DNA from 3 places in the Mesorhizobium sp. M0626 genome. Region 3 is predicted to be linked to each of the others. Evidence: riboswitches for the same ligand, from Rfam matches in the RefSeq annotation. Region 3 holds a riboswitch; each other region holds the start of a gene.
What was found. A riboswitch is a leader RNA that binds a small molecule or an ion and turns the genes downstream of it on or off. The one in region 3 is predicted to bind cobalamin.
Positions count from the first base shown of each region.

Region 1: another riboswitch for cobalamin. It lies ahead of NKI37_RS11400 (aromatic ring-hydroxylating oxygenase subunit alpha); the one in region 3 lies ahead of NKI37_RS02715 (DUF1636 family protein).
Region 2: another riboswitch for cobalamin. It lies ahead of metE (5-methyltetrahydropteroyltriglutamate--homocysteine S-methyltransferase); the one in region 3 lies ahead of NKI37_RS02715 (DUF1636 family protein).

Region 1 is NZ_JAMYQD010000008.1:8,938-18,553, forward strand. It holds gene NKI37_RS11370 (carbohydrate ABC transporter permease) at 1-615, shown strand, start outside; gene bglA (beta-galactosidase BglA) at 621-2,285, shown strand; gene NKI37_RS11380 (ABC transporter ATP-binding protein) at 2,352-3,464, shown strand; gene NKI37_RS11385 (DUF680 domain-containing protein) at 3,537-3,770, opposite strand; gene NKI37_RS11390 (DUF680 domain-containing protein) at 3,842-4,045, opposite strand; gene NKI37_RS11395 (DUF680 domain-containing protein) at 4,112-4,318, opposite strand; cobalamin riboswitch at 4,818-5,019, shown strand; gene NKI37_RS11400 (aromatic ring-hydroxylating oxygenase subunit alpha) at 5,137-6,384, shown strand; gene NKI37_RS11405 (FAD-binding oxidoreductase) at 6,422-7,522, shown strand; gene NKI37_RS11410 (PqqD family protein) at 7,684-8,106, shown strand; gene NKI37_RS11415 (serine kinase) at 8,259-9,308, shown strand; gene NKI37_RS11420 (glycosyltransferase family 2 protein) at 9,305-9,616, shown strand, end outside.
Region 2 is NZ_JAMYQD010000036.1:13,107-22,722, reverse strand. It holds gene NKI37_RS30660 (hypothetical protein) at 105-383, opposite strand; gene NKI37_RS30655 (glycosyltransferase family 10 domain-containing protein) at 934-1,938, shown strand; gene NKI37_RS30650 (hypothetical protein) at 2,075-2,428, opposite strand; gene NKI37_RS30645 (cytochrome-c peroxidase) at 3,338-4,393, shown strand; gene metE (5-methyltetrahydropteroyltriglutamate--homocysteine S-methyltransferase) at 4,825-7,176, opposite strand; cobalamin riboswitch at 7,271-7,467, opposite strand; gene NKI37_RS30635 (hypothetical protein) at 7,605-7,874, opposite strand; gene NKI37_RS30630 (adenosine kinase) at 7,875-8,867, opposite strand; gene metK (methionine adenosyltransferase) at 8,976-9,616, opposite strand, start outside.
Region 3 is NZ_JAMYQD010000002.1:129,103-138,718, forward strand. It holds gene NKI37_RS02670 (NADH-quinone oxidoreductase subunit E) at 1-1,005, opposite strand, end outside; gene NKI37_RS02675 (DUF7674 family protein) at 1,006-1,518, opposite strand; gene NKI37_RS02680 (NADH-quinone oxidoreductase subunit D) at 1,518-2,708, opposite strand; gene NKI37_RS02685 (NADH-quinone oxidoreductase subunit C) at 2,718-3,323, opposite strand; gene NKI37_RS02690 (hypothetical protein) at 3,320-3,865, opposite strand; gene NKI37_RS02695 (NuoB/complex I 20 kDa subunit family protein) at 3,868-4,449, opposite strand; gene NKI37_RS02700 (NADH-quinone oxidoreductase subunit A) at 4,440-4,805, opposite strand; gene NKI37_RS02705 (winged helix-turn-helix domain-containing protein) at 5,138-6,358, shown strand; gene NKI37_RS02710 (DUF6348 family protein) at 6,388-7,080, shown strand; cobalamin riboswitch at 7,139-7,345, shown strand; gene NKI37_RS02715 (DUF1636 family protein) at 7,384-7,809, shown strand; gene cobW (cobalamin biosynthesis protein CobW) at 7,812-8,864, shown strand; gene cobN (cobaltochelatase subunit CobN) at 8,883-9,616, shown strand, end outside.

The DNA.
Region 1 (9,616 bases), on a different contig from region 3:
GCGACGGTCATCCCGATCCTGATCGCCGCCTTCGCCGCCTATGCATTGGCGTGGATGCGTTTTCCCGGCCGCGCCTTGCTGATCGCCACAATCATCGGCCTGCTGGTCGTGCCGCTGCAGATGTCCTTGATCCCGCTTTTGAAAATCTACAACGGCGTCGGCATCTTCTTCGGTGTGCCGTCGAAAACCTATCTCGGCATTTGGCTGGCGCATACCGGCTTCGGCCTGCCCTTCGCCATCTATCTCCTGCGCAGCTATATTGCCGGCCTGCCGCGCGAGATCATGGAATCGGCGCGCATAGACGGCGCCAGCGATTTCGAAATCTTCGTCAAGATCGTGCTGCCGCTGTCCTTCCCGGTGCTGGCGTCCTTTGCAATCTTCCAGTTCCTGTGGGTGTGGAACGATTTGTTGGTGGCAATGGTTTTCCTCGGTACCGAAGGGGACCAGATCGTGCTGACCGCGAAGCTCAACGCACTGCTCGGCTCGCGCGGCGGCGACTGGGAAATCCTGACGACATCGGCCTTCGTCACCATTATCGTGCCGCTGATCGTGTTCTTCTCGCTGCAGCGCTATTTCGTCCGCGGGCTGCTGGCCGGCTCTGTCAAAGGAGGTTGAGACTTATGCAAGCCGCTTTGAAGGCGACCTCGAAGCCCGATCTCGCCGTCGATCGCGACTGGTGGCGGGGCGCGGTGATCTACCAGATCTATCCGCGCTCCTACCAGGACTCCAATGGCGACGGCATCGGCGACCTCAAGGGCATCATCCGCAGGCTGCCCTACATCGCCTCGCTCGGCGTCGACGCCATCTGGATTTCGCCCTTCTTCAAGTCGCCGATGAAGGATTTCGGCTACGATGTGTCGGACTATTGCGACGTCGACCCGATGTTCGGGACGCTCGCCGATTTCGACGCGCTGGTTGCGGAAGCCCATCACCTCGGCCTCAAGGTGATGATCGACGAAGTGCTGTCGCACACCGCCGACATCCATCCATGGTTCAAGGAGAGCCGCGGCAGCCGTAGCAATCCCAAGGCCGACTGGTATGTCTGGGCCGACGCCAGGCCGGACGGCACGCCGCCCAACAACTGGCTGTCGATCTTCGGCGGCTCGGCCTGGCAGTGGGACACCAGCCGCCAGCAATATTATCTGCATAATTTCCTGTCCGAGCAGCCGGACCTCAACTTCCACAATCTGCAAGTCCAGGACGCGCTGCTCGACGTCACCCGCTTCTGGCTGGAGCGCGGCGTCGACGGCTTCCGCCTCGACACCATCAATTTCTACTTCCACAGCCAGGGGCTGGAGAACAATCCGCCGCTGCCGCCCGAAGAGCGCAACGACCAGACAGCACCTGCGGTCAATCCCTACAACTACCAGGACCATATCTACGACAAGAGCCGGCCGGAAAACCTTGCCTTCCTCGAACGGTTCCGGGCGCTGCTCGACGAATATCCGGCAACCGCCGCAGTCGGCGAAGTCGGCGATTCGCAACGCGGACTGGAAGTGGTCGCCGCCTACACCGCCGGCGGCAAACGCGTCCACATGTGCTATTCCTTCGATTTCCTCGCGCCGGAAAAGATCAGCGCCGCCAAGGTGCGCCAGGTGCTGGAAGCCTTCGGCAAGGTCGCCAGCGACGGCTGGTCGTGCTGGGCCTTTTCCAACCACGACGTGATGCGTCCGGCCTCGCGCTGGGCCGCCGACGAGGCTGACCCGGCCGCCTATCTGAAGGTTATCTCGGCGCTGCTGATGTCGCTGCGCGGTTCGGTCTGCGTCTATCAGGGAGAGGAGCTTGGGCTGGGCGAAGCCGAGTTGCAGTTCGAGGATCTGCAGGACCCCTACGGCATTCGCTTCTGGCCCGAATTCAAGGGCCGCGACGGCTGCCGCACGCCGATGGTGTGGGATGCAACCGCCAGCAACGCCGGCTTTTCGACGGCCAAGCCCTGGCTGCCGGTGCCGGGCAAGCATTTGTCGCAAGCGGTCAATGTTCAGCAGGGCGACGCGGCCTCGCTGCTCGAGCACTACCGGCGCTTTCTCGGTTTCCGCCGCCAGCATCCGGCCCTCGCCAAAGGCGACATCGAGTTCATCGAAAGCGAGGGCGACACCGTCGCCTTCACCCGCCGTGAGGGCAATGAGCAGATCGTCTGCGTCTTCAATCTGGCCAGCAAGCCGGCCGAGGTCGATCTCGGTGGTCAGGCGCTGCTGCCCTTGGCCGGGCACGGTTTTTCGGGACAATCCGGCACAGGTTCCATCCGCCTCGGCGGCTACGGCGCTTGGTTCGGGCGCATCGACTGAGTTTTTGACGAAACTGGATTTTTTGAGGAAATCCAGGTTCTCTAGGGAAATCACTGGGAGGAAATTATGGCCGATGTCACGCTGAGACAGGTGAAGAAATCATACGGCAATCTGCACATTCTCCACGGCATCGACCTCGACATAAAGTCGGGCGAGTTCATCGTCTTCGTCGGCCCGTCGGGTTGCGGCAAGTCGACCTTGCTGCGGTCCATCGCCGGGCTTGAGGAGATCACCTCCGGCGAGCTGAAGATCGCCGGCGAGGTGGTGAACGACGTGCCGCCTTCCAAGCGCGGCATCGCCATGGTGTTCCAGTCCTATGCGCTCTATCCGCACATGACCGTCTACGACAACATGGCCTTCTCGATGAAGATCGGCAAGGAAAGCAAGGCCGAGATCGACAAAAGGGTGCGGCAGGCCGCCGAAATCCTGCAACTGACCAAATATCTCGACCGTCTGCCCAAGGCGATGTCGGGCGGCCAGCGCCAGCGTGTCGCCATTGGCCGCGCCATCGTGCGCAACCCGAAAGTGTTCCTGTTCGATGAGCCGCTGTCGAACCTCGACGCCGCACTGCGCGTCGCCACCCGCATCGAGATCGCCAAGCTCAAGGAATCGATGCCTGCCACGACCATGATCTACGTCACCCACGATCAGGTCGAAGCGATGACGCTGGCCGACCGCATCGTGGTGCTGAAGGACGGCCATATCGAGCAGGTCGGCACGCCGATGGACCTCTACAAGAAGCCCGGCAATCTGTTCGTCGCCCAGTTCATCGGCTCGCCGGCCATGAACATCCTGCCGGCGACGATCGACAAGACGGGCAACCCGACAATCGTCAGCCATGTCGGCGGCCGCAAGGCCACTGTGCCGATTGCAACGCTGGCGTCAGCCAAGGGTGCGGCGGTCAGCTTCGGCGTGCGGCCGGAGGATCTGTCGGTCGCCACCGGCACGGAATATCTTTTCGAGGGCGTGGTGGACTATGTGGAGCAGCTCGGCGAGGTGCAGCTGGTCTATATCGATATCGGCCGCGCCGACCTGCCATTGGTGACCAAGCTGCCCGGCAATGTCGAGGTCAAGCGCGGGGCAAAGCTGCGGCTGACCGCGGATGCCGGGGACCTGCACATCTTCGACGCCGATGGGCACTCCTTCTCGCTCAAGCCGGTGGAAGTGAAGGCGGCTTGAGATAGCTGCGTCGTACAGGCATGAAAAAAGAGCGGCGGGCTAGGCCCGCCGCTCTTTTTTAAGCTTCGGCTGTTAGTTGTTGCCGAACCGATCCCTGTCGCTGCTCTGAGGAACGAACTTCTGTTGGTCGTCCGACGAGTTCAGCAGCTTGTAGACCGCCGAGTTGGTGCCGGTCGACGAAGTGCGGGTGGTGTCGACGGCAGCGGCCGGCTGGTTGGCGCCATTGGAGCCATAATTGTCGCTGCCGGCAAAGGCAGCGCTCGAAACAGCCAGAACGGCTGCGGCGGCGAGAACGATCTTCTTCATTTTAGTCTCCTGAATTTTTCTGATGCCGCCAGCTGCAGCGGATAAGCCCGCCACGTGCTGGAAACCGGCTTTTAGCGGCCGAAAAGGTTACGGTCGGCACCGTGGGCAGGCGCCTGCTCGGCTGGAGCCGACTTCTCAACCGAAGCCGTATGGCCACTATCGGTCGACGTAATCGCAGGCTGGTTGGCGCCGTTCGAACCGTAGTTGTCGCTGCCGGCGAAAGCGCTGCCGGAGATGGCCAAAACGGCGGCGGCAGCAAGGATGATCTTTTTCATTTCAAATACTCCTGAATTTTTTGGGATCCCGAGAGCGACGGGTTAGCCGCCCTTCTTTGGTCGGGATCAGCGATTGCCGTAGAGGTCGCGGTCGGCGCCCTGAACGACAGGCTGCTTGTCAGCGTGCGCCGGCTTCTGAATGGAAGCCGTATACGAGCTGTCGACCGAGACGGCTGGCTGGTTCGCACCATTGGAACCGTAATTGTCGCTACCGGCGAAGGCGCTGCCGGTGATCGCCAAAACGGCTGCGGCAGTGAGGATGATCTTTTTCATTTTTAGTACTCCAGTTTGTCTGTCCGTCTAGCGGCGTGTCTTGGGAGGAATTCGCGTCGTTCGGACAGCCCCGATGTGGGAAAGCCATAGGCTGGTTTCCAATCACGAAGTTGTTCCGTGTGGACCACGGTCCTGCACCTTGAAATTGTGCCAGGAAGTTCCTCTATGGTCATTTATCGCATTGTTTTCAGTCGCTTATGCCGAACCGAGTGGTTCGCTCCGATGTCGGTTTCCGGGCCGTCGTTCACACCGTCCTGCACGCATTGTCAACAGAAACGAACCGTTCGGTTCGATTACAGATTGCTAATAGTAACTTTTCGATACCGTTGAGCCCTTTTTGCCCCCGATCGAACTGGATCCGCAGCGATTCGAAACGGCGATGATGGCGTCGCAAGAAACGTCTCAGCTCTTTGACCGGCGGCGGGGGGCGTATGCCGCGCGTGTCGCGCCGCATGGATATGATGTCGCTTTCATGCCGACGTCGCGATCGCTGCCGTGATTAGATGATCGCATCTCGGGTGCCGCTTCGTGACGACGCAGCGGAGAATTGGGAAGCCGGTCAGAATCCGGCGCTGCCCCCGCAACGGTGGTGGAGTTGAAGTCGCAACGGGAGACCACTGGGCAAGAGCCTGGGAAGGTGTCGCGATGGTCCGCAAGGACAACTCCAGAGCCCGGAAACCAGCCCGAGATGCCTAGACTCGACTGATCGCGGTGGGCGGTCAAGAGGTGGATAGTGCATGTCCGGCGCCGCGCCGGCCTGCGTTCGATCCTTCCTCCATCACCACCAAGTTCAGTCCTTAAACCACGAGGACAGAACTATGGATACGCGCAACGACATGCTGAGGCTCCTGAACGGCCGCAAGCAAGGCTTTTCGCTGGAACAGCCCTTCTACACAGACCCGGACTATTTCAAGCTCGACATGGAGCTTATCTGGTATCGCGACTGGCTGTTCATCGGCCATGATTGCGAACTGCCGAAGCCCGGCAGCTATATCACCGTGCAGATCGGCGATTATCCGGTGGTGCTGGTCCGCGACCAGAAGGGCAACATCAACGCCTTTCACAATTCCTGCCGCCATCGCGGCAGCCGTGTCTGCAACACTGAGAGGGGCATGGCGGCAAAGCTTGTCTGCCCCTATCACCAGTGGACCTACGAGCTTGACGGCCGGCTGCTGTTTGCCCGCCAGATGGCCGACGGTTTCCACAAGAGCCAGTTCGGCCTGAAGCCCGTCGCCTGCGAGAGCGTCGGCGGCTACATCTTCATCTGCCTGGCGAAAGAACCTGCCGACTTTGCGCCGATGCGCGCCATGATAGAGCCCTACCTCAAGCCGCACCGGCTGAATGAAGCCAAGGTCGCCTTCGAGAGCACCATCATCGAGAAGGGCAACTGGAAGCTGGTCTGGGAAAACAACCGCGAATGCTATCACTGCGCCGGCAATCATCCGGAGCTGTGCAAGACATTCCCCGAAGCGCCGACGGTGACCGGCGTGCAGGGCGCCGACAGTGACCCGGAGATGCTCGCGCACTGGGCGAAATGCGAGGCGGCGGGCCTGCCGAGCAAGTTCCGCATCGATCCGGCCGGGCAATACCGCGCCACCCGCGCGCCGCTGCTGCGCGATGCCGTCAGCTACACGATGTCGGGAAAGCGCGCGGTGACGAAGAACCTGTCCGACACTGTTGCCGCCGACCGCATCGGCACCTTGATGCACTACCACTATCCGACGACCTGGAACCACATCCTGATCGACCATGCGGTCACCTTCCGGGTGCTGCCGATCAGCGCCACCGAAACCGCGGTGACGACCAAGTGGCTGGTGCACAAGGATGCGGTCGAGGGGGTCGACTACAACCTTGAGGAGCTCACCCATGTCTGGACCGAGACCAACGACCAGGACCGCCGCATCGTCGAGGAAAACGCCTTCGGCATCCTGTCTCCGGCCTATGAGCCCGGCCCCTACTCGGAGCTGCACGAGGGCGGCGTGATCCAGTTCGTCGAATGGTACGCGGCCTTCATCGGCCCGCGCCTTGCCGAAGGCGGCCGGCCGGCGCTGCGCAGCGTCGCGTGAGCTGGAGCAGGCGAGGAAGGACCGGAGGATGAATGCGATGACGGATCTTGGGCTCTATCGCCATCTCGACCAGATGGCGCCGTGGAACGACAGGCTGCAGGTGCTGGAAGTGATCGGCGTCAGCGACGAGGCGCCCGACGTCAAGACCTTCACCTTCCGCTCCGACAATCAGACCTGGTTCCGCTACAAGCCGGGCCAGTTCCTGACGCTGGAACTGCCGACACCGGACGGGCCGCTGATGCGCACCTATACGCTGTCGTCGTCACCATCGCGGCCGTTTTCGATCGCGGTGACAGTGAAGGCGCAACCGGGCAGCATCGGCACACGCTGGATGTTCGACCAACTGGTGCCCGGCTCGCACGTCAAGGCCTATGGACCGGCGGGCGACTTCTCGTTGCACAGCCACCCGGCGGCCAAATACCTGTTCATTTCGGCTGGCTCCGGCGTGACACCGATGATGTCGATGCTGCGCTGGCTGAACGACTGCGCGCCATGGACCGATGTCGGTTTCGTCAACTGCGCGCGGCGTGCCGAAGAGATCATCTTCCGCAAGGAACTCGAACTGCTCGGCGGCCATATGCCCGGCCTGTCGCTCGGCTTCATGATCGAGGAACGTTCCAGCCGCGAAGGCTGGTACGGCCATATGGGGCGCATCGATGCGATCCGGCTGCCCTTGCTGGCTCCGGATTTCCGCGAGCGCGAAATCTTCTGCTGCGGCCCCGATCCGTTCATGCGCGCCGTGCGCGGCATGCTGGATGCCGCCGGCTTCGACATGACGAAATACCATCAGGAGAGCTTTGCCGCGCCTGTGATGGAGGAAATTCCGGCGCCGTTTGCCTCCCCGGTCGAGGACGGCATCGCTGCACCTGTCGAAGCCGTGACGCCGATCCGCTTCTCGCTTTCGGAGGTCGATGCCGGCTGCGTCGCCGGCCAGACCGTGCTGCAGACCGCGCGCAGCTCGGGCGTGCGGATTCCCGCCGCCTGCGAGTTCGGCCTGTGCGGCACCTGCAAGGTGAAGAAGGTCTCCGGCGAAGTCGAGATGAGCCACAATGGCGGCATCCTCGACCACGAGATCGATGACGGTTTCATCCTTGCCTGCTGCTCGAAACCATTGTCGGCGCTCGAAATCGAGGCTTGAGCCGGTCGACTTCGCCGCAACGGTCGCCGAGGCAGGCGTTGTGTTCGCGGGTCTTTGTCTTGCCAAGCATAGGCCGAGTGATTTAGACGCACTTAGGAAGGGCTGGCAGACCGTGAAACCGGCGCATCCCTTCATGGGCGCATGGAACGGGGGACAGAGCGATGCAACAGCGGGTCTATGCGGTCGCAAGCAAGGACATCGTTTTCGAATCATTCGATGGCGAAGCCGTCGTTCTCGATCTTTCGAACGGTAAGTATTTCGGCTTTTCCGATTCCGGCAGCCGGGTCTGGCAGGCTTTGTCGTCCGGCGTCGCCACTGAAGCGCTGGTCGGAGCTGCCGCGGGCGCCGCAAAAATAAGCCTGGCCGACCTCGAAAGCTTCGTTGCCCGACTGCTCGATTTCGGGTTGCTTGCGCCAGCCGAAACACCGGCACAACCGCTTTCGGGCGAGCTGTCGTCTGCGCTTGCTGCCAGCAATGAGCCGCTCAAGGTCGATGTCCACGACGACCTTGCCGATCTCATCATTGTCGACCCGATCCATGAGGTCGAGGAACCTCTCGGCTGGCCGGCGGTGAAACAGGCATAATCGTTTCCCTAAAGCGCGTCGCGTTTGAACGGACTCAGGCGACGCGGTTTAGATCTTTGATTTTATGCATGTCGTCGTCTCAAAACCGGGGCCACCCCGAGCGACATGCATCAGGCGACCCGGCGCAATTCTGGACGCTGAACAACCAACACATGCCTTTGATCACGCTGCAAACCCTGCCGGATTATGCCCGCCATGTGCTGGCGGCCGCGGAAAGCGCCGCCGCCTTCTATCCCGTTACCACCAGCGTGCGGTTGCCGGGACTGGAGCTGAGTGTCCACCTCGACCATGGCACGCTGGCGGAAGCCATGAGCCATGCCTTCATACCGGCCCCGGAAAATCCGTCTGCATCTGACGGCTGCCGCATTTTCGTCGCCCACCCGGGCATCGATGGCGTCCTCGCCCCGGCCACCTGGGGCCGAGGCGATTACAACCATCATGCCTTTGCCAACCGGCTGGAAGCGGCCGGATTGCGCGGCAGCTACTATCATGACCTCGACTTCTGGCAGTTCCATGATCCGCAACGCCATGTCGGGGCGCAGCTGATGATGTCGGCCGACGCCTTTCCGCCATGGGAACAAGGGGCGCCGCTGCGCGCCTTCCTGCATTGGGAATATGCGGCGCGCGGCATGCGGCTCACCCATGCCGGCACGCTGGGCATCGATGGCAAGGGCGTGTTGCTGGCGGGCTCCGGCGGTGCCGGCAAATCGGGAACGGTCGTCGCCGGCCTGCTCAATGGGCTCGATAGCGTCGGCGACGACTATGTGCTGATCGACCGGACCGAGGGGGTGACGGCCTATCCGCTGTTTGCCACGCTCAAGCAGGATCCGGAGGGCTTCAAGCGGCTGAAGCTGGAGGGTCGGCTAAAGTCGTACCAACCGCTGAACTGGCAAGGCAAGCATGCCTTTCGCATCGACGAGATCGCGCCTCGACCACCTCCTGCAAGTCTGGACATTATTGCTTTGATAGTGCCCCATATCAGGGGAGGTGCGAGAAGCTCGGTCATGCCCATATCGCGCAAGGATGCCATGATCGCCTTGGCCCCGTCAGGAATCGTGCAGATGCCGGGCGAGCGGGAAGCGGGCTTTCGCTTTTTCAGCGAGCTTACCCGCGATCTGCCATGCTACCGGCTGTCGCTGGGGACCGAGCCGCGCGAGATCGCCGGCACGATTGCGGATTTCGTCCTTCGGGGCGCTGCATGAAGTTGAGCATCATTGTGCCGGTGTACAATCGGGAGATCTATGTCGTTTCGACGTTGCGGTCCCTGCTCAGGCAACGCGACGATGCCGATCTCGATATCATTGTTGTCGACGACGGTTCGACGGACAGCTCCGTTGAAGCAGTCCGCGCCATCATGCGGGAAGCGTCGTGCATCCGCCTGTTCCAGCAGGCAAACCAGGGCGTGGCCAACGCGCGCAACACAGGGCTGAGGCAGTTGCTGCCGCAAACCGAACTGGTGTCGTTCCTGGATTCGGACGACGTCTCGCCGGCTGGACGATTCAAGGCTGGC
Region 2 (9,616 bases), on a different contig from region 3:
CGAGGCTAAGCGCGCTGTTTTTGTCTCGCTTTGCTTCTTTGCGCTGTGAAATCGACCGATAGTGGTCGCTTGATGGTGGGCGTCAGGGACGATGGAACAAACGTTCATTGGCAATGGCCAAAGTGATGTAAGTTCATCGCCGGTGAGCCGCTCTTGCAAAGGGGCTGGGAACCGCCGCTGATAAACTTAGGACATAAATGTATTTCGAGGCGTTTCTTAGCCGGTCCTGGAGAGGCGGCAATGGCTGCGGATGACACCTGTTCCACGATATCAAACAGCGCGGCGACCGGCAGCTTCTCGAATCTGGAGCGGCTTCTCGCAAGTTGGCGCCGCGCCGAGAGGCCGGGCAAGGACAGTGAGCCGCCTGCATCAATCATACGCATCAACCAGCCAGCGACGCGTCCTCATACAGAATGCCGCGACCGGCCGTGTGATCTCGCCGGTAGTCGCCGAGGCCCTCTGCATGAAGCCTCCGGATGTGCTGACGATCAACCAGGCCAGAAAGGTCGACGTCCTGAAGCAGGGATGACATGAGTTTGCCACTATGCGCAGGCTTGCCATGCCCTTCCGCGGCATTTTGCGGGGCCTGTGAGTTGGGCAAGCTCGGCACTTCGATCGACTTGGCGTCACCCGGCTCATCGCCATCACGCGTTTCGGTCTGGTCCTACGCCGTGACGTTGACTCCGTTCGCGATGCCATTGCTGCCGTGGAGAACGGCCGAGGCGGAAGGGCTGATCAACCGCCTGAAGACGATCAAACGTACCATTAGGCAGCGCCGGCTGCGAACTCCTTAGGCACGCATGCTGCCACTCAGCCGGCCTGATCACCACACGAAGCGAGGAAGAACCTGGTCAAGTGCAAAGCGACAATTGCCTCGACAGCAGGTCCCGGAAGGTTTATGCTGCCCGATGTTACCGCAATCCTGAATGGCGATTGAGTACCTTCACGAGTGAAGGGAGTGGAACTGCTTTGTCGGCCAAATTGTTGACGGAACGCCCGGCGCCCATTGTTGCTACATGTCTAGATTCTTGGGGCGTTTTGGATGATGCAATCCACCACCTCACTCCAAAGGGCAGTGGAATCTGGAACAATGTCGCTTTTGTACGCACGACATCCTTCGCGCCCGATTGGCATATTGTCTTTAACTCTGCTTCTCTTTTTGGGCTCCCTGTTGATATCGAGGCGAGCCCCAACAGGACAATTTTTGCAATCGGCGAACCGCCGACGAAAGCTCATCGTGCATTTCATGAAGGGCAGGGGAAAAATACTATCGTCCTGACGTCTGACGCAGAGCTGGTTGCTCGGCAGAATGCAGCGCGCCGATTCGTTTTGTCTCCACCGATCACTCGGTCTTGGTCTGTAAACAAGACATATGACCAACTTCTGGTCAGCGAAGTCGTGGATAAGCCACTTCGGCTCTCATGGATCACCAGTAACATCGCCCTGCTTAAAGGACATCGGTATCGGCTGGCGTTTCTGGAACGGCTAAGAAAGGAGCTCGATTTTGACCTGTTCGGCCGAGGTTTTCGGCTGATTGGAGATAAATGGAACGCACTCGCACCTTATCGTTACAGTATAGCGTTCGAGAATACTCGTGCTGATTACTATTTTACAGAGAAGCTTATGGACTGCTTCGTCGCTGAAACAATGCCGATCTATTACGGCAGCCCGGCAATCACGAGGTTCTTCCCTTCGGACTCTATGGTTCTGATTGACCCAGAGGACAAGAACGTAATCCAAAAAATTCAAGAAATCATCAACTCAGACCTCTGGAAGGAACGTCGCGGCGCAATAAGAGAGGCGAAGCGGCTAGTCCTCGAGAAATACAATACGTTTGCTTATCTCGCGGGCTTCATCGAAAGCGTTCAGGATAAACCCTTACCGCCAGAAATTATACACATCGAATCGCCTGAAGTTGATTTTGCAACAGACGAATGAATTAATCCAACGCTCGCTCCGCGTGCCCGGCGGTTGGTGGTCTCACGAGATCGGTGCGGAACGCCCGGCGGAGAATGCCTGCTGCGCAAACGGGCCGGCACGGGCGCACAAGGTCATGCGCCCCGGCTGCCGCTAATCAGACGAACTGGGGAAGGCCAGGAACGGAATTGAGGACCTCGTCCACGAGTTCGTCGCCGGCATGTTCCTTGGCGCAGGCGATCGTCTCGTTGGCGAGGGCGGCGATCTTTGCCATGCTGAGACCCTCACTCATCAATTGCTGCCCGAGCCCCATAAGGCCGCCACCCTCTGGGTCGTCCCCATGATACTTCGCTACTAATTCCGAAGCTCCCGGAATGGCCTCGATCATGCGCGCGCCGGGACCGTCGGCCGCGTGGCTCCGCAGGAAACCCAGCATTAACCCAACGGCCTTCTCTGCGACAGCCGGGCCGATGCCGGCACCAGTGGCGATGCGCGGTAAGATTTCTTCCATGCAGGGTCTCTCTCTCTTTGATTACGTTTACAAGGGGCCGGTCCGGCGCCCCGCGCCTTTGGCCGAACCACAATTGAACTCCACAAAATAGGCCAGCGGAGGTGCTATTGCGCCTAAAACCGCCTCTGTCAACGCAAGCTGCGTCGGACGTGCGTGTTTCCCAAACCGAAGATCATTCCAATTCACTTCATTACGCGCTGGCAACCGCACAGTTTGCGGTGGCTCGCTTATGAGCCAATGCCCCGCGCCCGTCAAATGATGACGACAACATGGTCATCGCCTAGGATCTGTGGATCAAGGTGTGAGGCAGTTGCAGCGGGTGGACCTGCTCAAGCGCCGCGCCATCCTCGCGTGATGGGATGTTCGTAGAAGCGGAGCTATATGCCGGTGTGACGGTCCACAAAGGCGGAACGCCTGTTCCGATACGACATCCATACTGTCACATAGACCGTTGCTGCTTAGGTATTGAAACCGCCATCGCTGGTGACATCACAATGTGCAGTCGGCGGGTGTCGATAAGGCCGATTCATGCAATCAGCAGGTCAGGAGGAACGAATGAACCCTGACGGTTCAGAAGCTCACTTTTCGCAAGGCGTGCAGCGCACCTCGTGCAAGAGATTGCCAGTCTTGCGCATGCTGTGACTTTCTGAACCTTGGCTGGAAGATCGCAGTGACCGAATCTACGAAGCCGCCCTCAGGGCGTGCTTTGATGCATACAACTGGTTGCCGAGCAGGGATACTCCTTCTCCCTGAAGCCAATCGAGAAGAGCGATCACTTCCAAGAGGGTCCCAGCTCAGCTGCGAAAACAGGTGTCAGACCCCGTACTCTCCCTCAAGCTGATCTAGCTCAGGGCGTTCATGAGCCGCAGATCGCATAATGGCTGCGTGGACGACGCAGGAAGACCAATTATGAAAATCCTATTCAGTACGATGGCTGTCACCTTGCTGGCACCCACCGCCTTTGCTGCGGATTCGATCCCCACCGACCTCAGAGATACGGCATTGGCCACCTTCACGGCTTTGCCATCCACCACGCCGACAGTCGCCAACAACCCGATCACCCCGGAAAAGATCGCTCTCGGCAAGGCACTGTTCTTCGATCCACGCGTCTCGGCGTCAGGCGTCTTGTCGTGCAATTCATGCCACAACCTGGCCACCGGCGGCGACGACAATCACGAAACCTCGATTGGCCATGGTTGGCAGAAGGGACAGCGCAACGCGCCGACTGTACTGAACGCTGTCTTCAACATCGCCCAGTTCTGGGATGGTCGTGCCGAAGACCTGAAGGCTCAGGCGAAGGGACCGGTCCAAGCCGGGATCGAAATGGCCAATACACCGAGCCAACTCATCGCCACTCTCAAGTCCATGCCGCAATATGTCGAGTGGTTCGATGCAGCTTTTCCGGCTGAAGCCGATCGGGTCACCTTCGACAACTTCGCCAAGGCGATCGAAGCCTTCGAGGCGACACTGGTCACACCTGCCCCGTTCGACAGCTTCCTGAATGGTGATGAGGTTGCCATGACTTCCGAACAGAAACAGGGCCTGGTGCTTTTCATGGACAAAGGCTGCTCGTCCTGCCATGCCGGCATCAACGTTGGTGGGCAAGCCTATTACCCATTCGGCCTCGTGGAACGGCCCAGCGCCGAAGTCCTGCCGGACAAAGACAAGGGCCGATTTGAGGTCACCAATGCAGCCGACGATTCCTATGTCTTCCGCGTGGCGCCGCTGCGCAACGTTGCACTCACCGCGCCATACTTTCATACGGGCAAGGTTTGGGATCTGAAACAGGCCGTCGCCATTATGGGGACCACCCAGCTCGGCGTAGTACTGGCGGACGAAGAAGTTGACCTGCTTGTTGCCTTCCTCAACTCGCTGACCGGAGAGGCACCTGACGTCGCCTATCCCATCTTACCCTCAGAAACGGCGACAACGCCCCGGCCTGTAACGCAGATCTCAGGAAAATAAGGGCCAACTGGCTGCGGACTCGCAATCGAAAATGATTGGCGATTTTTACTTGGCGACACGAATTGCGACGTCCATCTCCGCGGGACGCTAGCGATACCCGGACCCTGCCACCTCGCCCGTAGTCTGCTCGATCAACTGGGGGCGGACAGACGCAGCACCATATATTGTCGCTGCCTGAGCGAACGCGCCAAGCAGTCTACTTTGAGAAACGACGCGTGTCCGATTTGTTCGAGGCGCGGGGCCTGTATGTCCCCAAGGAACGATATTATAGCGTAGTGCCACATTTATATTTCTGCGGGATTAAGACACGTGCCGTAGGGAAATTGCACATTTGCGCCGAGTGGCTCATTTCCAAGAGTGTGATCGGTTTGGCATATTCCCGGCCGACATCCGCCAGCCGGCAACTCCCCACACGGTGAGGAAGAGAAGCCTCACGCCTGCACTTTCTGCCGGAGCGCGCGTGCTGCAGCGACCATGTTAATGAGGGCAGGGCGGACCTCCTCCCATTTGCGTGTTTTGAGGCCACAGTCCGGGTTTATCCACAGTTGGCCGTCGGACAGTCGCTCGCGGGCAAGCATGACTAAGTCCGAAATCTCGCCGACTTCCGGGACGCGTGGTGAGTGAATATCATAGACGCCAGGACCGATTTCGTTCGGATATTTGGAGCTCGTGAAGGCGTCCAACAGTTCCATCTTCGAGCGCGACGTCTCAATCGAAATGACATCCGCATCCATTCCAGCGATCGCGTGAATGATCTCGTTGAACTCCGAATAGCACATGTGGGTATGAATTTGAGTCGCGTCCTTTACACCCGTTGAAGCGATCCGGAAACATTCGACAGCCCAGTCGAGATAGACTTTCCAGTCAGATTGGCGCAGTGGCAATCCTTCGCGAAACGCGGCCTCATCGATCTGGACCATCCTTGCGCCGGATCTTTCGAGATCCGTCACTTCGTCGCGGATGGCGAGCGCGATCTGGCGGCAGGCTTCGGAGCGGGGTACGTCGTCGCGAACAAAAGACCAGTTGAGAATGGTGACTGGGCCTGTGAGCATTCCCTTCACGGGCTTTTCCGTAAGCGACTGGGCGAATTGCCACCAGCGCACTGTCATCGGATTGCGCCTCGATACGTCGCCGAAAATGATGGGGGGACGCACGTAGCGCGACCCATAGCTTTGTACCCAGGCATGTTGGGTGAGCGCGAAGCCGGACAACTGCTCGCCGAAATGCTGTACCATGTCGTTTCGCTCGAACTCACCATGCACCAGCACGTCCAGCCCGATCTCTTCCTGCCAGCGAATTGCAGCCTCGATCTCCTTCTTCAGGAACGTCTCATAGTCGACATAGCTCAGCTGGCCCTTCGCATGAGCGGCCCGCGCCTTGCGTACCTGCGGCGTCTGCGGGAAGGACCCGATGGTCGTCGTCGGGAACGGCGGCAGCCCGAGTGAGCCGGCCTGGACTCTGGAGCGCTCGCCAAAAGCGCTCTCTCGTCGCTTCGCGCTGTCCTCAATGCTAGCGATCCGCCCCTGAACAAGCGGGTCATGGATCCTCGTGGATGTCACGCGCGTGGCGGCAGCCTCGGCAGACGCTTTCAACGCGCCTGCCACCGCATCCCTGCCTTGGGACAGGGCCCGGGCCAGCAAGACCAGCTCGTCGGTCTTCTGGGCCGCGAAGGCGAGCCACGACCTGATGTCCGCGTCGAGTTCCGTCTCCATGCGCAGATCAATCGGCACATGCAGCATCGAGCAAGAAGGCGCGATCTCGACGCGGTCCAAGGGCCAGCCGGCGACGATCGGTTTGATGCGGTCGAGAATGGCGGGCAGGTTCGCACGCCAGACGTTGCGGCCATCGATCAAGCCAAGCGAGAGCACCAGATCCTTCGGAGCGAGCCGAGCCACCGTTTCCAGCTGCTCGGGAGCGCGCACGAGATCAATATGCAGGCCGGCCAGGGGCAGAGAAATCGCGGTTTCGAGATTGTCTCCCAGCGACCCGAAATACGTAGCCAGCATGATCTTCAGCTCGGGCGCGGCTTTCGACAGCTGGCCATAGGCGAATTCGAACGCAGCTCGTTCGTTCGGGTTCAGATCGAGGACAAGCGCTGGCTCATCGATCTGCACCCAGTCGGCTCCCGACAGCTTCAACCTCTCCAGAAGCTGCTCGTAAACCGGCAGCAGCCGCGGTAGGAGCGCGATGGGACCGAACCCCTCGGCAGGCGATTTCGCCAGCTTGAGGAAGGTGATGGGTCCAAGGATGACTGGGCGTGTGTGAATGCCGAGAGCTTTAGCCTCGAGGAAGTAATCGACCGGCTTCGATGACGAGAGGGCGAACGTCTGATCATCATCGAGTTCCGGCACAATGTAGTGGTAGTTGGTGTCAAACCACTTGGTCATTTCCATCGCGGTTACACCAGGTCCATGAGCCTCCTCCTGGTAACCAGCGTGTCCACAATCCTCCGTCTGACCCTGGTTGCCGCGCGCCATTGCGAAGTAGATGTCAAGTGGGACCTCGCCGCTATTCCAGCCGTAACGGGATGGAACGGCCCCGACCATGGCTGCGGTGTCGAGCACATGGTCGTAAAGCGAGAAGTCGTTCGACGGGATTTTCGACACGCCGCGATCGCGCTGCTCTTCCCAGCTAGCGGCACGGAGCGCCTTCGACGTCGTGAGAAGGTCGCCAGCGGACGATGTTCCGGACCAGTAGCTTTCAAGCGCGAATTTCAGTTCTCGCCGACGACCGAAGCGCGGCACGCCGAGCGTTGCTACAGGAATTTGCTGAGAGACAGTCATGTCATACCCCGATGATTGGGGCGTCGGTGACAAGGAAGGCGCTAGCAGGCCGGCATCAACGCCGGGTTGCAGCGGCCACCGAGACACCCCGCCCGTGGACGTAATTCGCGTGGCAGGTCTCCTGGCTCGCGGGGTCATAGCCTCTACCCGTCTTCCTGAGGGTATTCGCCTCAGTGACGTGTGTTGGCTCGCCGCTAACAGTTGCGGGGGCAGCGCCGGCATCGCGCCGGCTTCCCTCTTAGCTCCGCTGCGGCAGCGCCGCACGCGAGAACCACGACACGCAGACAATCACAGCAGTTCGCTCTTTTGTCAATGACGCATAACGAAATGTTTATGTCGTTATGTGATCGCGCTTTTACGCCTTTGTCTAGCATTGTGAAATATTCAGTCTGCTGCCCGCATTCGGCATCGTGGGACGTGATCGCAAGTCAGTCCGACGGACGCCGCGAGTTCTCCGTTACCTCAGGAACCTTACTGGCCTTACCCAAGCTGAGCTTCTGGAAAATGCTGGTGACGATCTGGATGACGGTGAATGCCGTCATGGCAAGCACGCCTTGCACCGCTCCTCCAGCGAGCTTCACGGCAGCAGCATGGGTCAGTTCTCCGAAGCGAATGGCTGTCGCTATCAGCGAGCTTTGACACAGTTCCGCCACTGCGGTCATCGCGTCAGTAGGGCGGCTGGTTAGTTGCCGGCGCATCTACAGCAACCCAGCCCCTTCCGCCTCGCGGCGCAAATTCTGCCTTGGCCTTGGGCCGATCTGCTGGATCACCAGGCCGGCCGCCAGCGAGCCAAGGTCGCCGCAGGTCTTGAGGTTGCGGCCCTGCGTGTAGCCATGCAGGAAACCGGCGGCGTAGAGGTCGCCGGCGCCGGTGGTGTCGACCAACTCCTTGATGGCGGTCGCCTCGATGACCACGGTCTCGTCGCCGCGCACGATCACCGAGCCTTTTTCGGAACGGGTGACGGCGGCAATCTTGCAGTCCTTGCGGATCTGAGCCAGCGCCTCGTCGAAGGATTTTGTCTGGTAGAGCGACTTGATCTCGTGGCTGTTGGCAAAGACGATGTCGACAGTGCCCGAGCGCATCAGCTCGAGGAACTCGTCCCGGTAGCGGTCGACGCAGAACGAATCCGACAACGTCATCGACACTTCGCGTCCGGCCTCGTGTGCGAGCTTCGCCGTCTGCCGGATCGCCTCCTTGGCGCGCGGCGGATCCCACAAATAGCCCTCGAAATAGGTAACCTTGGCGCCGGATGCCTTGTCGGCCTCGACATCCTCAGGGCCAAGCTCGACGCAGGCGCCGAGATAGGTGTTCATCGAGCGCTCGCCGTCGGGCGTGACGAAGATCATAGAGCGCGCCGTCGGCGGCTCGCCCTTGAGCGGCCTGGTGTCGAAGGCGACACCCTGTGCATGGATATCGTGCGCATAGATTTCGCCCAGCGCATCGTTGGAGACCTTGCCGAAGAAGGCGGCGCGGCCGCCGAAACTGGCGACGCCCGCCGCCGTGTTGCCGGCGCTGCCGCCAGAGGCCTCGATCGCCGGGCCCATGCGGCTGTAGAGCAGCTCGGCGCGCCTGGTGTCGATGAGGTTCATCGCACCCTTGATGATGCCGTTGGTCTCGAGAAAAGCGTCGTCGCACTGGGCGATGATGTCGACAATGGCATTGCCGATGCAAAGCACGTCATAATCCGGCATCAATGTCTCCGCCAAAAAACCCGGGCCGGCTTCTTGCCACGCCTGCCAGGCGCGGCTCTGCCCGGTGGAAATGGGCTTTCCGCTTGCCAATCCGTTCGCCGGCGGCTCTCACGGGGCGGCGAGTCCTGCCTCGCGACGCAATTCGTCCGCCCTGTCTGTCTTCTCCCAGGTGAAATCAGGCTCTTCACGGCCGAAATGGCCATAGGTCGCTGTATTGCGGTATATAGGGCGTAAGAGATCAAGCATCTTGATAATGCCTTTCGGTCTGAGATCGAACAACTCAAGAATGAGGCGCTCGATCCTGCTTTCCTCAACCCTGGCTGTCCCGAACGTGTTGACCATGACGGAAACCGGACTGGCCACGCCGATTGCGTAAGCAAGCTGCACCTCGCACACGTCCGCAAGTCCGCTAGCGACGATGTTCTTTGCGACATAGCGGGCTGCATAGGCAGCCGAGCGGTCAACCTTGGACGGGTCCTTGCCCGAGAAGGCGCCGCCGCCATGACGACCCATCCCGCCATAGGAATCGACGATGATCTTGCGTCCAGTGAGACCGCAGTCGCCGCGCGGCCCGCCGACTACGAACCGCCCCGTCGGGTTGACCAGAATTCTGATGCCTTCCGTCTCCAGGTGGGTCGGCAGGACAGGCTTTATGATTTCCTCAATGACGCCCTCGCGGACAGTCTCTTGCGAGACCTGCTCGTCATGTTGCGTCGACACGACGATGGTATCCAGGGCGACCGGGCGCA
Region 3 (9,616 bases):
GGCCACCGTGGCCTTGGCCGCTGGCGCCTTGAATTCCGGCGCGGTGAAGGCAGCTGCCGGCGTGGCGGTGGTCTTCGGGCCATTACGCTGCTTGGCGACCTTCTCGACTTCAGGCGCCGCGGTGTTGGCGTTGGCGGCCGAATGCAGGGGCGCCGGGACGCTCGCCGCTTTTTCCGCCGCCGGCGCAACCTTGGCCCTGGAGGGCGACTTCAACGCCGAGCTGGTTTCCGGCGCATCGGTTTTCGGTTTGCCGGCGTTGGATGGCGCGACCGGGGCGGCCGCTGCAGGAGCGGCAGGCGCCGGAACAGGTGCTGCAATGATCGCGTCGGGCGCCGCGTGGGCAGCCTTGCTCGCCGCCCTGGCTTCCTTGTCGCGCGTCGCTTTGAGGATCGCCTTTTCGCTCTTCAGCGTCGTCAGGCCAGGCGCCGGCTCCGAGCCGGTTCTGCCATTTTGCGGTCCCGTGGGAACCGAGGCACCCTTGCCTGCATCATAAAGATCGATGATTTCGGCCAGCCGCTCAGGCGTCAGATCCTCGAACGTGTCCTTGAAGACCATCACCATCGGCGCGTTGACGCAGGCGCCGAGGCATTCGACCTCCTCCCACGACAGCGTGCCCTTGTCGTTGGTGTGGAACTGGTCGTGATGGATTTTCGAGCGGCACACATCCATCAGCGCTTCCGAGCCGCGCAGCATGCAGGGCGTGGTGCCGCAGACCTGGATATGCGCGCGCGTGCCGACCGGATTGAGCTGGTACTGCGTGTAGAAGGTCGCGACTTCGAGCCCGCGAATGCGCGGCATGCCGAGCATGTCCGAAATCGTCTCGATCGCCGCCTTGGTGACCCAGCCTTCCTGCTCCTGCGCAATCATCAGCAAGGGAATGATCGCCGACTGCTCCCGGCCCTTCGGATATTTCTTGATCCATTGCTTCGCAACCGCCGCATTCGCCCGGTTGAAGGCGAAGGTGGCTGGCTGGACGCTTGCTTCTGCGAGACGGCGGACTGACATTTAGCGATCGGGCCCCTGCTCTGCTACGAGAGCTATTGCGGTTTCACATTCTTTCTGATGAGAAAACGGAATGCGTTCGGCAGATCGAGCAACACTCGCAAATCGCTCTGCGGGCAACATGTATTGCCACAGCCCCAGAACAGTTTGCCTTACTTGAGGCGAGATCCATGCCATGACCGCATCAGCGTCGATGTCATCGTCGAACAAGTGCTCGTAAAAAGCGACACCAGCCGCATTCCAAATCTGTTTGTTCGGGTGAACGGCAGCCCATTGGGCGAACCCATGCATTCTACCCAGCTTGTCGACGTCATTGTCGCGGTGGGCAAGGCGCGTCTTGGGTAGCAGGGTAAAAAAGAAGTCATAGATCGAACAGTGCTGAGTCGAGTTGTAAGAAGCCTCGGCGAGCTCGACCGGCAGCATGGCTTTTGCCAATTCGCGCCACCGCGGTAGGGCAGCGTCGGCATTCCCTCGAACACCGACCTGAGAGCGCACTGTAGGATTGGCTGCCGCCATCACCGATCAACCTCCCCGAAGACGATATCGAGGGAACCCAGGACGGCAGTGACGTCGGCCAGCATGTGGCCGCGGCAGAGGAAATCCATGGCTTGCAGATGCGCGAAGCCGGGCGCACGCAGCTTGCAGCGGTATGGCTTGTTGGTACCGTCGGAGACGAGATAGACGCCGAACTCGCCCTTCGGCGCCTCGACCGCGGCATAGACCTCGCCGGCCGGCACGCGGTAACCCTCAGTATAGAGCTTGAAATGATGGATCAGCGCTTCCATCGAGCGCTTCATCGCCTGGCGCTTGGGCGGCACCACCTTGCCGTCGAGGTTCGACACGGGCCCGGTGCTTTCCTTGCCGAGCAGAAGGTCGACGCACTGGCGCATGATCTTGGCCGACTGGCGCATTTCTTCCATGCGCACGAGATAACGGTCGTAGCAGTCGCCGTTCTTGCCGATCGGGATGTCGAAATCCATCTCGGAATAGCATTCATAAGGCTGCGACTTGCGCAAATCCCAGGCCGCACCCGAGCCGCGCACCATGACGCCGGAAAAGCCCCAGGCCCAGGCGTCGGCAAGCGACACGATACCGATATCGACATTGCGTTGCTTGAAGATGCGGTTGCCGGTAAGCAGCCTGTCGAGGTCGTCAAGCGACTTCAGGAACGGGTCGATCCACTTGCCGATGTCCTCGACCAGCTTCGCCGGCAGATCCTGGTGCACGCCGCCGGGACGGAAATAGGCCGCATGCATGCGCGAACCGGAAGCGCGCTCATAAAACACCATCAGCTTTTCGCGTTCGACGAAACCCCACAGCGGCGGCGTCAGCGCGCCGATATCCAGCGCCTGCGTCGTCACATTGAGGATGTGCGACATGATGCGGCTGAGCTCGGAATAGAGCACGCGGATCAACTGGCCGCGCTTCGGCACTTCGATGCCGAGCAACCGCTCGGTGGCGAGCGCGAAGGCATGCTCCTGGTTCATCGGAGCGCAATAGTCGAGCCGGTCGAGATAGGGCACTGCCTGAAGATAGGTCTTGTGCTCGATCAGCTTTTCGGTGCCGCGATGGAGCAGGCCGATATGCGGATCGACGCGGTCGACCACCTCGCCGTCCAACTCAAGCACCAACCTCAAAACACCATGCGCTGCAGGGTGTTGAGGTCCAAAGTTGATGTTAAAATTGCGGACGGAGGTTTCGGCCATTCTGGCGCCTCAATTCGTCTTGGCTTTTTCGTCCCCGGGCAGCACGTAGTCGGTGCCTTCCCATGGGGAAAGAAAATCGAAATTGCGGAATTCCTGCTTCAATTCCACCGGCTCGTAGATCACCCGCTTGGCTTCGTCGTCGTAGCGGACTTCGACGAAGCCGGTCAGCGGGAAATCCTTGCGCAGCGGGTGGCCCTCGAAGCCGTAATCGGTGAGGATGCGGCGCAAGTCCGGATGGCCGGAAAACAGCACGCCATATAGGTCGTAGGTCTCGCGCTCGAACCAGTCGGCGCCGGGATAGACGGCGGTGAGCGACGGCACCAGCGTCTCTTCGTCGGCCTGCACCTTGATGCGGATGCGCAAATTCTGCTTCGGCGACAGCAGATGATAGACGACGTCGAAGCGCTTGGGCCGCGACGGGTAGTCGGCGCCGCAGACATCGATGATCGAGATGAACTGGCAGCGCTGATCGTCGCGCAGGAAGGTCACCACGTCGATCAGGTCCCCGGGTTCGACGGAAATGCCGAGTTCGCCATAGGCCAGCACCGCGTCCTTGACGCGGCCGGACAGCTTTTCGCCTAGATAGGTCGAGAGGCTATTCAATGCTTCGCTCATGACAACCTCGCCAACCAGCCCAGGACCTTGCGCGAGTCTTCCGCATCCTTCTCACCAAACCAAGCGCTCTCCTTGGCGACGTCAATGGTCAAAAAAACTTGACATTCATCGTCACCACCCGGCTCGCCAAAAAACAACTTTCCGACAAGCGGCCGTGCTTCCAGATTTGCTGGGTCGCCGTTCAGAGCAACGCATTCCACAAACAATTTTTCGCTTACCGCTCCATTGGCGGACGAGACCCTGCAGGAAAGCTTGGCCGACATTTCTGCCACCAGATTCTTGGTTCGATCACCGAGCGACCGCAGTCTCACGTCACCATAATAAAAAACAGCTCGGGGGTCGCCTGTAGGCTTGGCCTCCCAGTCATTCAATAAGATGTCGACGCCGAGACCAGCATCCCCAAATTTTGTATCAGTTGAGAACTCGGAAGAATAAAACCGCTTACCCGATTCATATACGTCAAATCGCGGATCCAAGGTTTTGAACATTAACCCTAGCCAAGGCTCAGGGTTGCCATAGACAATTTGCTCTTTACCCATCATGCCTACCGTTCGATCGTGCCGGTGCGGCGGATTTTCTTCTGCAGGAGAAGAATGCCATAGAGCAACGCTTCGGCGCTCGGCGGGCAGCCGGGGACATAGATGTCGACCGGCACGATGCGGTCGCAGCCGCGCACCACCGAATAGGAATAGTGGTAGTAGCCGCCGCCATTGGCGCAGGAGCCCATCGAGATGACGTAGCGCGGCTCCGGCATCTGGTCGTAGACCTTGCGCAACGCCGGCGCCATCTTGTTGGTCAGCGTGCCGGCGACGATCATGATGTCGGACTGGCGCGGCGACGCACGCGGCGCAACGCCGAACCGCTCCGAATCGTAGCGCGGCATCGAGGTGTGGATCATCTCGACGGCGCAGCAGGCAAGGCCGAAGGTCATGAACATCAGCGAGCCGCTGCGCGCCCAGGTGATCAGCGCCTCGGTCGAGGTGACCAGAAAACCCTTGTCGGCGAGTTCATTGTTGATCTCGAGGAAGAACGGATCGTCAGAACCGACCGGACGTCCGGTATTGGGGTCTATCAGGCCTTTGGGCTTTGGCGCGACGAGCGTTCCGGAACTGTCGTTCAATCCCATTCCAGCGCTCCTTTTTTCCATTCATAGGCAAAACCGATGGTCAGCACCGCCAAAAACACCATCATCGACCAGAAACCGAGCATGCCGATCTTCGAGAACGACACCGCCCACGGAAACAGGAAGGCCACTTCCAGATCGAAGATGATGAACAGGATCGACACCAGGTAGAAGCGGATGTCGAACTTCATCCGGGCATCGTCGAACGAGTTGAACCCGCACTCATAGGCGGAAAGCTTTTCCGGATCGGGATTGCGATAAGCCACCAGGAACGGCGCGATGATGAGCGCCAGGCCGACGACCGCCGCCACGGCGATGAAGAGAACTATGGGCAGGTACGAACTGAGCAATGCGTTCATGCTGCGGCTTTCCGTTGGCGGCCAATCCACTTTGATTACAGCAACCAACCCTAATGCGGAAGCGTGACAGTTTAACCGCTGAACCGTTTTAGGTGCCTTTGCTGCAACGCGGCGAGGGTTAGCGCAGGGCTTTGAGCGAAGCAAGTCAAACCTTGTTCAAAAGAGGGTGCTGGACGGCAGTTCGGGAAAAACTGGTCCGATCTCCTCCTGTTTGATTTCCTTCGTTTTTTACTCCACTTTTGTCTCCTGACATGTCTCCCGCCACAAGCCTGCTAGCATCGCCGGAATCATCGGCTAAAAATACGGGAACGGATCAGGGCAAAGGCATCTTGATGAAGGACAAAATCTCACTCGCGACGGCCCGGCGCATCGCGCTCGCCGCGCAGGGTTTTACCGACCCGCGACCGGGCGGCACACCGGACCGCCGTCACCTCGCCCGCGTGCTCTCGCGCACCGGCCTTCTGCAGATCGATTCCGTCAGCGCCGTGGTGCGCGCCCACTATATGCCGCTCTATTCGCGGCTTGGCCCCTACCCGCTCGCCCTGCTCGACAATGCCGCAATCACCCGCAAGCGCACCGTGTTCGAGTACTGGGCGCATGAGGCCTCCTTCCTGCCGGTCGAGACATACCCGCTGATGCGCTGGCGCATGCAGCGCGCCGAGCAGGGCGATGAAATGTATCTGGGTCTCGCCAAATGGGGCCGCGAGCACGCCGCCTATATCGAAGAGATCTACCGTGCGGTCGCCGAGCGTGGCCCGATCGCCGCTTCGGCCCTGGAAGGCCAGAAAGGTTCGGGCGGCTGGTGGGGCTGGAGCCACGCCAAGCACGCCTTCGAATGGCTGTTCTGGGCCGGACGCATCACCACGGCGCACCGCCGTGGCTTCGAACGCTTCTATGACCTGCCCGAGCGCGTGCTGCCGCAGGCGATCCTCGACCTGCCGGTGCCGGCGGCCGAGGACGCGCACCGCGAATTGCTGCGCATTTCCGCCCGCGCCCACGGCATCGCGACGTCGGGTGACCTGCGCGATTATTTCCGCTTGTCGCCGGCCGACATGAAGGGCCGGTTGGAGGAACTGGTCGAGATGGGCGAGTTGCTGCCGGTAAACGTCGAAGGTTGGGACAAGCCGGCTTACCTCTATAGGGACGCCCGCCTGCCGCGAAAGATCGAGGCCCGCGCCTTGCTGGCCCCCTTCGATCCGGTGGTCTTCGAGCGCGCGCGCACCGAGCGTCTCTTCGATTTCCGCTACCGCATCGAGATCTACACCCCGGCCGACAAGCGGCAATATGGCTATTACGTGCTGCCTTTCTTGCTCGGCGACAAGATCGTCGCCCGCGTCGACCTCAAGGCCGACCGGCCTGCGAGTGTCTTACGCGTCCACGCCGCCTATGCCGAAGCAGGCGCACCGCCTGAGACCACCGCACAGCTTTTCGAGGAACTAAAGGAGATGCAGGGCTGGCTTGGCCTTGAGCGCATCGAAGTGACGCCGGCCGGCAATCTGGGGCCGGCATTGGCTAGCGAGAGAGATGGCCAACCCTTGCAGCGTCTGTCATAGACGCCTCAATAAGCCTCGTAGGTTGTGCAATGGCATCGGACAAAGTGCTCGACATGATCCATGGCGCCCTCATTGCGCATGGAATAGATGCAGTCCGCAGAGATAGGGACGTCATGCTCCAATCGAAGCAGCTTCGGTTTGAGGCTGAGGTGTTCGAGACGAGTTCTGACCGGCTGGTCCTGGAAATCTACATTTTTTCTCCGCTGCTTGATGTTCAGCCGGTCATTGAATCCTTTGCTGGCTTCGGCGACACGCGCGAACAGGAACTGAACCAGGCGTTTGAAAAGTTTCTCCGTGGTGTTTTCCATGTGGCCATTGAGGGACTGGCCGATCACGTCTGCGAGAACATGCAGGCCGAAATAGAGCTTTGGCAGCGAAGCAGCGCCAGTTGGAAGATCTGGCGAAAAGATGCCCGCTGGAAAATCTATAGCGGCCCGGTCATTTCCCAGGCCACAACCGAGCTATGCTCGCTGACACCAGGCTATCCAGCATTCTATGCCAAGCTGGAAAAGCTGTTCACAGCTTCGGTACCCCCCGGAAGCCATTTTGTCCGGACCTTTCTGGCAGGCTTGAAGGGCACGCTGATTAGTGCCGAAGTCCTTCTGGACAACGCGGTTTGGCATGAGGGACAGAATCTGGCTGTCGGTCATGACTGGGACTATAGCGATGGCTATCAAGCTATCCGACAGGTCATCCTGGCACTGCCGGAAGCCGGGACATGACAGCCCCTGCCGACATCGCCATGTCGTAGCCGTGCGTTGACACCGCTGCCTGCAAAAGCCTAAATCCGCTCCAGACGGTCCCCTGCCCGCAACGGCAAGGGCCAAGAGGGAATGCGGTGCGGGACGAAAAAATCCCAAATCCGCGGCTGTCCCCGCAACTGTAAGCGAAGAGCCAAGGCCGAAAGCCACTGGGTAACACCGGGAAGGCGGCTAACCAAGGCGATGACCCGCGAGCCAGGAGACCTGCCGTCTGAGACAAAGTATCCGATCGCCTGGCGGGTTTCCGGGCAAGGAGCACGGTTTTTGGACCAGAACAGCAGTTTTTCGGCTGGCACAACGGACATTGCGTCCGGCGACAACGACGCCCTGACCGGCGTGACCGTCATCGTCTGCGCCTCCTGCCGCGATGAGACCGGTTCCGACGCCCATCCGCGCGCCGGCGAATTGCTGGCTGAGGACACAGGCCGCGCCGCTGCCGGCGATATCCGGGTCCGCACCGCCGAATGTCTCGGCAATTGCAAGCGCCGCCTCAGCGCCGCGATCCTGCGCGATGGCTGCTGGAGCTATGTCTTCGGCGATCTGACCGCAACCAGCGGCGCCGACCTCGTTACCGGCGCAAAGCTCTTCGCGACTTCGGCCGACGGCCTCATCCCGTGGCGCGGCCGGCCCGATAGCCTCAAGCGCGGCCTCGTTGCCCGCATCCCACCCCTCGACATGCTGAAGGACTGACGATGAACGCTTCAAACCCGGCCGCCAACCTCTCCCGTGTTCCCTGCACTGTCGTTACAGGCTTCCTCGGCGCCGGCAAGACGACGCTGGTCCGCCATCTCCTGGAAAATGCCGGCGGCAAGCGCATCGCCATCATCGTCAACGAGTTCGGCGACATCGGCATCGACGGGGAAATCCTGAAAGGCTGCGGCATCGACACCTGCCCCGAGGAAAACATCGTCGAACTGGCCAATGGCTGCATCTGCTGTACAGTCGCCGACGATTTCGTGCCCGCCCTCGACAAGATCCTCGCGCTGACACCGAAGGTTGACCACATCCTGATCGAGACCTCGGGCCTGGCTCTGCCCAAGCCGCTGGTCCAGGCGTTCCAGTGGCCGAGCGTGAAGAGCCGGGTAACCGTCGACGGTGTCATCGCCGTGGTAGACGGCCCGGCGCTGGCCGAAGGCCGCGTCGCCAACGACATGGACGCTTTGCAGGCACAGCGCGCTCAGGACGAGACGCTCGACCATGACGATCCTGTCGAAGAAGTGTTCGAGGACCAGATCGCCTGCGCCGATTTGATCATCCTGTCGAAGAGCGATCTGATGGACGCCCCCGGTTCGGCCCGCGCCAACGCCATCATCAATGAACATTCCGCCCGCGCGGTAAAAATCGTGCCGACTGCGCATGGCAAGGTCGACCCGTCGGTGCTGCTTGGCCTCGGTCTCGCCGTCGAAGACGACATCGAGAACCGCAAGTCGCATCACGACGGCGCTTTCGATCATGAGCATGACGATTTCGACACCTTCATCGTCGACATCCCCTCGATCGCCAATCCCGACGACCTGGCCAAGCGCGTCGCCACCGCCGCCGAACAGGAAAACGTGTTGCGTGTAAAAGGCTTCGTCGATGTCGGCGGCAAGCCGATGCGGCTTTTGCTGCAGGCCGTCGGCCCGCGCGTCAATCATTACTATGACCGCGCCTGGGCGGCTGAGGACGACCGCCGCTCGCGTCTTGTCGTCATTGGCCTGAAAGGACTGAACCGCCCGGCGATCGAGCGTATACTCGCCGGTTGATCCAAACCACGAGCCGAAATGCATATACTCACCACCACATCCGCCTCGCTCGACGATCTCGCCGAGCCCGTCGATCTCGGGCAGACGCCGGCGGATATCGTGGCGCTGTCCTTCACCGACAGCGACCTCGCCGGTCTCGCGGCGGCGTGGAAGGCCGATGCCGCCCGCCTGCCGTCGATGCGGCTGGCGGCGCTGCGCGACCTGCGCCATCCCATGTCCGTGGACCTCTGGATCGACAGCGTCGCCCGCCACGCCAAGGTGATTTTGGTGCGCATCCTCGGCGGCTACGACTGGTGGCGCTATGGCTGCGACCAGCTTGCCGCGACTGCCCGTGCGAACGGCATCAAGCTGGCGCTGCTGCCGGGCGAGAGCCACGACGAGGATCTCAGGCTGATCGAAGCCTCGACGCTGCCGCGCGAGGATCTGGACGTCCTGCTTGGTTATTTCCGCGAGGGCGGACCGGAGAATATGGCAGCACTGATGCAGCGGCTGGCGGGGTTGGCTGGGCAGGATGCGGCGGCGGCTGAGCCGGTCAGCGTGCCGAAAGCTGGTTACTACGAGCCTGGCCGCGGCGTCGTAGGCAAGTTGGATTTTGCCCATGTCGGCGTTCCTTCACACCCCCCTCTGTCCTGCCGGACATCTCCCCCGCAAGGGGGGAGATCAGCCGGCGCGGACCTCGGCACTTTTTCTGCCCAGCCGATAATAGATTCCTCTGCAACATCCCCGATTGGCGAAAGCGTCGATGAGAGCAC